DNA from 4 places in the Paenibacillus sp. QJM3NY_38 genome. Region 1 is predicted to be linked to each of the others. Evidence: predicted binding sites of a transcription regulator. Region 1 holds the regulator's gene; each other region holds the start of a gene.
What was found. Region 1 encodes Rex, which represses fermentation and respiration genes when NADH is low (regulators of the CRP and FNR family bind a similar motif). Its sites were predicted from a motif close to TTGTGAAATATTTCACAA; they were not measured.
Positions count from the first base shown of each region.

Region 2: the regulator Rex is predicted to act here: its motif matches at 1,051-1,068, upstream of adhE (bifunctional acetaldehyde-CoA/alcohol dehydrogenase).
Region 3: the regulator Rex is predicted to act here: its motif matches at 863-880, upstream of AC0VZ8_RS31770 (formate/nitrite transporter family protein).
Region 4: the regulator Rex is predicted to act here: its motif matches at 1,140-1,157, upstream of AC0VZ8_RS16880 (L-lactate dehydrogenase).

Region 1 covers NZ_CM149665.1:2,754,719-2,756,925, reverse strand. The annotation lists gene AC0VZ8_RS12505 (amidohydrolase) at 1-550, opposite strand, end outside; gene AC0VZ8_RS12500 (redox-sensing transcriptional repressor Rex) at 525-1,187, opposite strand; gene dinG (ATP-dependent DNA helicase DinG) at 1,250-2,207, opposite strand, start outside.
Region 2 covers NZ_CM149665.1:2,413,530-2,415,736, forward strand. The annotation lists gene AC0VZ8_RS10640 (asparagine synthase) at 1-57, opposite strand, end outside; gene AC0VZ8_RS10645 (Crp/Fnr family transcriptional regulator) at 142-867, opposite strand; gene adhE (bifunctional acetaldehyde-CoA/alcohol dehydrogenase) at 1,137-2,207, shown strand, end outside.
Region 3 covers NZ_CM149665.1:6,832,268-6,834,474, reverse strand. The annotation lists gene AC0VZ8_RS31775 (MFS transporter) at 1-613, shown strand, start outside; gene AC0VZ8_RS31770 (formate/nitrite transporter family protein) at 1,035-1,895, shown strand; partial or broken gene AC0VZ8_RS31765 (amino acid permease) at 2,050-2,207, opposite strand, start outside.
Region 4 covers NZ_CM149665.1:3,667,358-3,669,564, forward strand. The annotation lists gene AC0VZ8_RS16880 (L-lactate dehydrogenase) at 55-987, opposite strand; gene AC0VZ8_RS16885 (thioredoxin family protein) at 1,240-1,794, opposite strand; gene pdxR (MocR-like pyridoxine biosynthesis transcription factor PdxR) at 2,142-2,207, shown strand, end outside.

The DNA.
Region 1 (2,207 bases):
TCATCGTCGTAATCCTACCGTCAGCCTGACCATGCCAGTCTTTCGCGAATGCAACCGCCTCATCCAGCTTCTGCTGCTGCACCTCAGGCGGACATAATCCGATGACACCGCGTGTCAGAACGCCGCGCATGCCTGAGTCCTCCACTACCTTTGCAACCTGATCCATATGATCATACATATCCACAAATGTCGTGGTTCCGCCTTTGATCATCTCCAGCACGGAGAGTGAGGTTCCCCAGTATACATCGTCGGCCGTGAATTTGGCTTCCATCGGCCACATTTTTTCCTGAAGCCATACCTGTAGTGCCAGATCGTCGCCATACCCGCGAAGAAGCGACATGGCCGCATGTCCGTGCGTGTTCACCAATCCAGGCAGGAAAAACAGATGGGTTCCGTCGATGATTTCTGTTCCCTCTTGGACAGTCGGCTCTTCTTCACCCAGGTAGGTGATCCGGTCGTTCTCCACGACCATATATCCGCGTAACACGGATCTGCCTTCCTCTAGTACCGCAAACGTTCCGTTTTTAACCATCCACTTCGTTGTCGTCATGTGCATCCTCCTTGCCGTTATCCAAATAATAGGCCAAACTCTGCAAATCCGTAGTAAAATCTGCCGTATGAATCCGGATATGGGCTGGAGCTTTCAGGATGGTCGGTGCAAAATTCAGGATAGCCTCGATGCCTGCCGCGATAAGTTGATTCGCTACATTCTGCGCCTCAAAATCCGGAACGGTGATAATCCCGATACGAATGCCGTACTCATGAACCGTCTTCTCCAGCTCCTCCATCGGCTGTACGACCAAATTGTTAATTTTCATACCAACTTTGGGAGAATACGAATCGAAAACCGCCACAATCTTCATATTGTCCTTCAGAAATGCATTGTAATTCGATAATGCATGTCCAAGATTACCGGCCCCAATCAATGCGACATTGATCTTCTGGTCCAGCTTTAGAATCTGGCGAATTTTCTCGATCAGATAAGATACGTCATATCCGATCCCTTTCCGTCCAAAATCACCGAAATACGCTAGGTCCTTACGAATTTGAGCAGGATTGAGGTCCAGTTTCTGCCCCAGTTCCTGGGAGGAAACCGTGGAGACCTCCCTTTTCTGAAGCTCATTCAAATAGCGCAAGTATACAGGTAATCTGCGGACCACGGCTTCCGAAATTTTTTCCGATTTCATGCATGCTCCCCCTAATAATAGGTTAATAACTACATTTGTTTGTGCTCGTTCATGGTTTCACTTTATTCAGCTTGGTTCTCTATGCCTGCCTCTTCCTGCAGCCATTCCGAAATTCGGGGAACGATCCCCTCTGTCGGCATGTGCTCCATCTTCGGTCCAGGCAAGGAATATAAGAAATACTTCCCATAATAGGATTCAATGACCCGAGTATCGTAGACGATGACAATCCCCTTATCCTGCGCGGTCCGTACCAGTCGGCCAAATCCCTGTTTGAAGCGAATGACCGCTTGCGGAACCGAAAGCTTCATAAACGGGTTCTTCTTCTGCTGCTGCAGAAGCTCGCTCTTGGCTTCGACCAGAGGGTGATTCGGCGGTTGGAACGGCAGCCGGACGATGGCGAGGCAGGTGAGCGCCTCACCGGGTATATCTACTCCTTCCCAGAAGGAGCTGGTGCCCAGCAGAACCGAAGCGCTGCTATCCTGGAATCTCCGGATTAACTTGGTACGGCTGGTTCCGTCCATCCCTTGTCCCAGTACCGTAATATCGCTGGATCCCAGCGCCTCCTTCAAGGGCTCATGCACCTGACGCAGCATGCGGTACGAGGTGAACAGGACAAGCATGCGACCATGCGTTGCGATGGCCGTATCAGCCAATGATTGCACAAGTGTATTCACAAAGAGTGCATCCCCGACCGAGCCCTTCACGCTCGGAAAATCGCGCGGCACAACAAGGAGAGCTTGCTCCCTGTAATTAAACGGGGACGGCAGCAGGACCGTATTCAGGTTGCCGTTATCTGCCGCTTCCTGAAGACCCAAATTCTCGATCATGAACTGAAACGATTTGTCCACCGACAAGGTCGCCGATGTCAGGATCACGCTTTGTTTTTTGTCAAAAAACAATTCCTTTAAGTGGGTGCTGACATCGACGGGCACCGCATAAAGCTGCAGCGATTTGCCGCGGAAGTTGCCGTTCGCCTCCATCCAGTATACCGTACCCTCATCGTTCAGCGACATGAAGGTC
Region 2 (2,207 bases), 340 kb from region 1:
GGCACCTGAAGCAGAAACCACAGTTCCAAGAACAGCAGGAATCAAACCTTCACGCATGCTGAGCACTCCCTTTATTTTGGTTTGGAAAGACAAGGTTATTGTAAGCAGATGACTCTATATTATGCACAGAAGGGAGGCCGATTAAATCCGGCAGATTTCATTCGGACACAGCTCGCAATGGCAGATTTCCTGCAGCATCGGAAGATCTTTAATGACAATCATCCCGCCGGCATATTCGATAGCATCTTTTTTGCGCAGGTCACTCAGCATCCGGTTCACGCTTTCGCGGGTTGCCCCAATCATGTTCGATAGATCGGTGTGGGTAATCTTCTTGTTGATGAGAATAGTATCATCCGCTTGATGCTGCCCGTAGGTATTGCTCAGCCGGATGAGTGTCGATGTTAAAGCGCCGGGCTTGCCGTACATCATGAGATCCCGAAATTTGGTCTGGGTGATGCGGTGGTGAATGCCCATCCACTTCATAAAATCAATGGCGAAGTCGCAGTGCTGACAGATCAGCAGCTCCAGCTCCTTGTGCTCGATGACACCGACAACACTATCCTCAAGCACCTCTGCCGAGAAACTGTGATTGTTGCTGAAGAATGGATCGGCTTGCCCGACCATGTCTCCCGGATGGTACATATATAGAATCAGCTCTTTGCCTTCATCCGTCGATTTGGTTAATTTGATTCTTCCTTGTTTAACGTAGTACAGCTTGTCGGCGAAATCGCCTTCCCAGAACAAATGGGATCCTTCAGGGAGTACCCTTTCCTTCATGCTGACCAGCAGACGGTTGCGGTTTTGCTCCGAGAAGCACTGCGTGTTCCCTAAGTTTTCGATTTCCATTACATGGTCTACAGTATTCATGTTGGTATCCCCTAACATCCTAAAATTTGATCTGTTTAATCTTTAAATACATTATAACGTGAAAACATTCACTTGTGGGGCGGAACAAGAGGGAAATCATGGCGAATTTTCAAACATTGTGATCTCTTTCACTTGAAAGAGGGGAAAGACGGGTATAAATCACATAGAAAAGATAAATATATATTGTGAAATAATTCACATGAAAATAGAAACAGCTGTGTTACGATCAAAGCGTAGAAAGAAACATGAATCATGGGAGGATGAGAGATATGGCTGTGAGCAAAGGAACGGTGGAAGTAAAAGGACAAACAGCGTCGGAGTACATTCAGGGGCTGATTGACAAGGCGAATCGGGCCAAAGAAAAGTTTATGGAATTGAATCAGGAGCAAGTCGACGGGATTGTACAGGCCATGGCCATGGCAGGTCTTGAGAAGCACATGCAGCTGGCGAAAATGGCGGTTGAGGAAACCGGACGCGGCGTGTACGAAGACAAGATCATCAAAAACCTGTTTGCCACGGAGTATATCCACTACAGCATTAAATACGACAAAACCGTAGGTATCATTGAAGACAACGCCTATGACAGCTTTCAAAAAATAGCAGAACCGATCGGGATTATCATGGGGATAACACCGGTAACCAATCCGACCTCCACGACGATATTCAAGGCACTGATCTCCATTAAAACAAGAAACCCGATCATCTTCGGATTCCATCCATCCGCGCAGGCCTGCAGCAAGGAAGCCGCACGGATACTGCGGGATGCTGCCGTGAAGCAAGGTGCTCCTGCCGATTGCATCCAGTGGATCGAAGCTCCTTCCATGGATAAAACCAATGCACTGATGAATCATCCTGACGTTGCCTGCATTCTGGCTACAGGCGGTTCGGCGATGGTCAAAGCGGCATACAGCTGCGGCAAGCCTGCCCTGGGCGTTGGACCAGGAAACGTGCCTTGCTTTATTGAGAAGAGCGCGGGTTTGGATCAGGCAGTGAACGATTTGATTTTGTCCAAAACCTTTGATAACGGCATGATCTGCGCTTCCGAGCAGGCTGTCATTATCGAGGAGCCTATATATCATACAGTGAAGAAAAAAATGATTGCCAGCGGCTGTTATTTTGTCAACAAGGAAGAGCTGGCGAAACTGACTGCGCATGCGATGGTATCGGATAAATGTGCGGTAAATCCTACTATCGTCGGGCAGCCGGCAGCTAAGATAGCCGAGGCTTGCGGATTCGAGGTACCGGAAAGCACCAAGATCCTGGTCGCCGAGCTGGAGGGAGTCGGACCTGCCTACCCGTTGTCTGCCGAGAAGCTTAGCCCGGTGCTGGCCTGCTATAAA
Region 3 (2,207 bases), 3.2 Mb from region 1:
TTATATCGGTTCCAGTCGGCTGTTGAAGGTGCTGCTGGTGGTCTACGTTTTATTGGCGCTCGGCAGTGGACTTGTTCAGCCGCTTGATATCTTTGTCATCACGGAGCGTTTACAGTTGGCAATGTCCAGCGTTCAGTGGTTCACCGCGCTAGAGGGCCTAGGTATGTTAATTGGCGGCGTCCTGGCTGCTGTCATTGCGGGGAGAGTGAAAGGCAACTACTTGTTGTTCGCCGGGCTTGCCTTCCTTGGCCTCTCGACCTTTGTCGAGGTGCTGTCTCAGTGGCCGATCCTGACCGGCACGATGCGCTTCGCAACTGGGGTGCTGATGGCGATGGCGCAGACGGTTCTGATGGCCGTGATGATGCAGCAGGTGGAAGAGAAATTCATCGGTCGGCTGAATGGCGTGATGACGCCGTTGTTTACCGGCATGCTGCTCATTGGCTCCGGGTTTACGGGATGGTATATGTCGGCAACCTCCATTGTGGTCGTGTATTTTACGGCAGGTGCGCTCTTCCTGCTGTCGTCCTTGATTAGTATGAAGCTTCCGATCTCGAACGTTCAGGCTCAGGAAAAGGAAACGCCTGTTGGGGTAGAGGCTGCCGTCGAGGCGTAGGATAGTGGTTAGAACATGTTGCTGGTAAACTGGCATAGGCTGGGTTTAGAACTTGTTGCTTGTAAGCTGGCATAAGCTTGCTGGTTTAGAACAAGAGGGCTGGTAAAAGCACCAACCAAGCGGTGTCGGGATTATTTCCTGGCACCGCTATTTTTATAAGTACCGCTGGCTCGAATTGAGCGTATGATTGATCTTAAACGTGATCAAGGGCAGCCAGAACACAAGGCTGTCCGATCCTGACGCACAAGGTCGTGATATAATTCACGTTCTTGCTCTGGCGGCTGCGGTACAATATGGGTAACTGTAACTGTAACTGTAACTGTAACTGTAACTGTAACTGTAACTGTAACTGTGACAGAAACATCAGAAGCTGCATTCGAGAGATTTCAGGACGGAATGCGGGAGAAATGGGGGAACGGCCATGGCCTATAACAAGCCTGATCGCATTGCGGAGATCACCGTGGAGAACGGGGTGAAAAAAGCACATAACTCCGTCATGAACGTAACGATATTAGGATTTTTGGCGGGTGCTTTTATCGCGCTCGGCTTTTTGCTGGATATTCGCGTGATTGCCGGGGCGTCCGAGGCTTGGGGAGGCATTGCCGGTTTTATAGGCGCGGCGATATTCCCTGTCGGACTGATTCTTGTATTGCTCGCAGGCGGAGAGCTGCTGACGGGCAACATGATGGCCGTGTCCCTGGCCAGATTCAAGAAGCGGATTTCCACGAAGGAGATGATACGGAATTTGGCTCTCGTCACGGTAAGCAATATGGCGGGGGCGTTGTTTGTCGCTTACTTCTTCGGTCATGTGACCGGTCTGACAGGCAGCGGCGTTTATCTGGAGAAGCTGGTGGATATGGCGGGACACAAGCTGGACGACAGCTTCCTGCAAGCTTTCTTGTCGGGCCTCGGCTGCAACTGGCTCGTAGCGCTCGCCGTGTGGCTGTCCTACGGATCGGACCAGATGAGTGGCAAAATTCTCGGGATCTGGTTTCCGACGATGGCGTTTGTAGCCATCGGCTTTCAGCACGTGGTGGCAAACATGTTCCTCATTCCGGCCGCGATATTTGAAGGGTATTACAGCTGGGGTGAGTATTTCATAAATTTCATTCCGGTTTGGCTTGGCAATTTCGTCGGAGGCGCGCTGTTTGTGGGGGCTGCCTACGGGACCGTATATTTGAAGAAGAATGATAAGGTTGAGGTCATTCCACGCGGCGAACAAGATGCTGCGCTGCCTTCCGCTCCGGCTACCGGCACTGCTCAACAGGTTCATTCTGCGTAGAGATGTTTCTTAATACCGTAAGTCTGGCAATACTCAAACAGTGGAAAATAGCTGCGATGGACCCATCCTTTAAGAAGGGATCGGATGATCGCAGCTTTTTTGTTGTTGGCGGAGCGGACTCTTTGTATAAGGCGCAAAAGAACAAGCCCCCTATTTTTTTAAAATGGTAAGGCACAGTCGTAATAATCACATCTCTCCGATACAGTAAATGTGCACGGATGAGCAAGCTGGATTGATTGTGCAGGAAGTTATGCCAGCCCTTCTTGGGGATGAACTGCGGGATGATCACGGAACCTGGTAGTCGGATTCGCT
Region 4 (2,207 bases), 910 kb from region 1:
CAGCCAAAAGAACAAGGCTTCCCGAATCACACATCCGGAAAGCCTTGCTTTGTTTTATTCGAAAATGTTGGAGATCTGCTCTTTCAGTTTGTTAGCAGATGCATGAAATTGGGTTAATTCCTCGTCATTAAACTCGAGATTCAGAATTTCCCGAACGCCTGTACGATCAACCACACAAGGCACGCCTAAGTATACATCAGACACACCGTGGTAGTCCGTGAGCAGCGTGGATACATTGAGAACGGAACCTTCGTTTTGCAAAATGGAGACGATGATCCGATCGAGTGCCAACGCGATTGCATAGGAGGTGGAACCCTTGGCGTTAATGATTTCATAAGCCGCATTCTTGGTGCGGTCGAAAATATCTTCTTTTTCACCGTCAGTCAGATCGATTCCGATCCCCGCGATGTTGGCAATGCTCCAAAGCGGCAATTCGGAATCACCGTGTTCCCCGACGATATGGGCGTGAATGCTGCGCGGATTAATGCCTTTGTTTTGACCAATTAAATACCGGAAACGGGCGCTATCCAGCAAGGTACCGGAGCCGATCACGCGATTGACCGGGAATCCGCTCTTCTTCAACGTGACGTAGGACAGAATATCCACCGGATTCGTAGCCACAAGAATGATGCCGTGGTCATTGTATTTCACGATGTTTTGGATAATATCGTCAAATATCGCCGTATTTCGCTTTAATAAGTCAATTCGCGTCTCGCCAGGTCTTTGGTTGGAACCTGCGGCAATGACAATGATGTCGGCATCCTTGCAATCGCTGTAATCTCCAGCCCACAGCTTGACGCCTCCGGCAAAGGGGAGGCCGTGATTCATATCCAAGGCTTCACCAAGCGCTTTGTCATGGTTCGCATCGATTAATACCAGTTCAGATACTCTTTCGCGTAAGAATAAGGTGTACGCAGTCGTTGCTCCCACAGCTCCTGTACCGATGATCACCACGCGGGACGGACGCTGAGCTCCATTTTGTGTCATAAGTGTTTCGCTCCCTTGTACTGAGTTAATGAAATTTGGTGAAATGGTATACTTCTGATGAATTACCCTAATAGAAGGCTGCCGGAACAGTGAATCCCTAAGGCTTCATCGATAGTAATGATAACATATTCAGGAAGATTTAAGCAGCGGGATTGTGATATATTTCATCCTGTGTGTTCATTTTTAACTTTGACACTGTCAGAAACCATACACCTTCATCAGGGGAGGGGATCACGCTTATGCCAAACGCGGTCACAGGTTATTATCGGTAATTCTATCAGGTATAAACGAAGCAAGCAGTTGCCTTATTTCCTGAATCATGACCCTCTGATATTCATTACCGTCATGGTAGAGCTCTCCGATCTTCATGTACGTTTGGTCCAGTTGTTCTTGATAGGATGCAGCTTGTTTATCGGGGTGGTTCCTCTTGAATTCGTCCATGACGTTCTGGATGTACGCCGGTCGAGCGCCCCAAGTTCCGAGTACTTCTCCTGTGCTTGCATGGAGGAAGACAGCAATCGGCTGTGCGCGTCCGCCATCCGTTAGAAATAGGTCCATTGTTTCCATATGATCTTCCATGATGAGCACGTCGGACGGGATTCGGCTATATTCCAATATTTTGAATAGGACAGGAACATTCCATATGACATCCGGGCACCAATCCGTACAAAGAATCAGGCAGTGCAGATGGTTGAATGGGTTTCGCTCAGAAGTGAAGAATCGCTCAGTCTCTTTGTTCTCCCACTGGAAGCGATCATATACTTGTCTGAATAGTTCCTTCGTATTTGGGATTTTGCTCAATTTCATTTCCCGAATCTTCATATTCTCCATGAATTGGAGAGGCGTTAAACCCTGGCCGATCTTTTGTTGGAGATGGAGGGGATGAGACATAGGATCATACGTCCTTTCATAACGTAATAGATTCATATTGAGATACATCCAATTTAACGTTAGCTTAAGACAAAACTGACCATACAGAAATGGTCAGTTTTTATCTGTTTATGAAAGTCAGATATACTGAAGGTTGTGTTACCGAATGAAGCGATTCGTGAAATAGGATGCGCTACATGGGCTGAGTTTCATGTATAATTCATTAAACATACCTACCATTACGACAGTAAATTTTATTAATATAATGCCTGAGGTGGTCCCACTTGTTTGATATTCTTCTACCGGAGCAAAGCGAGTTCCCATTATACCAGCAGTTATATCTGCAAATT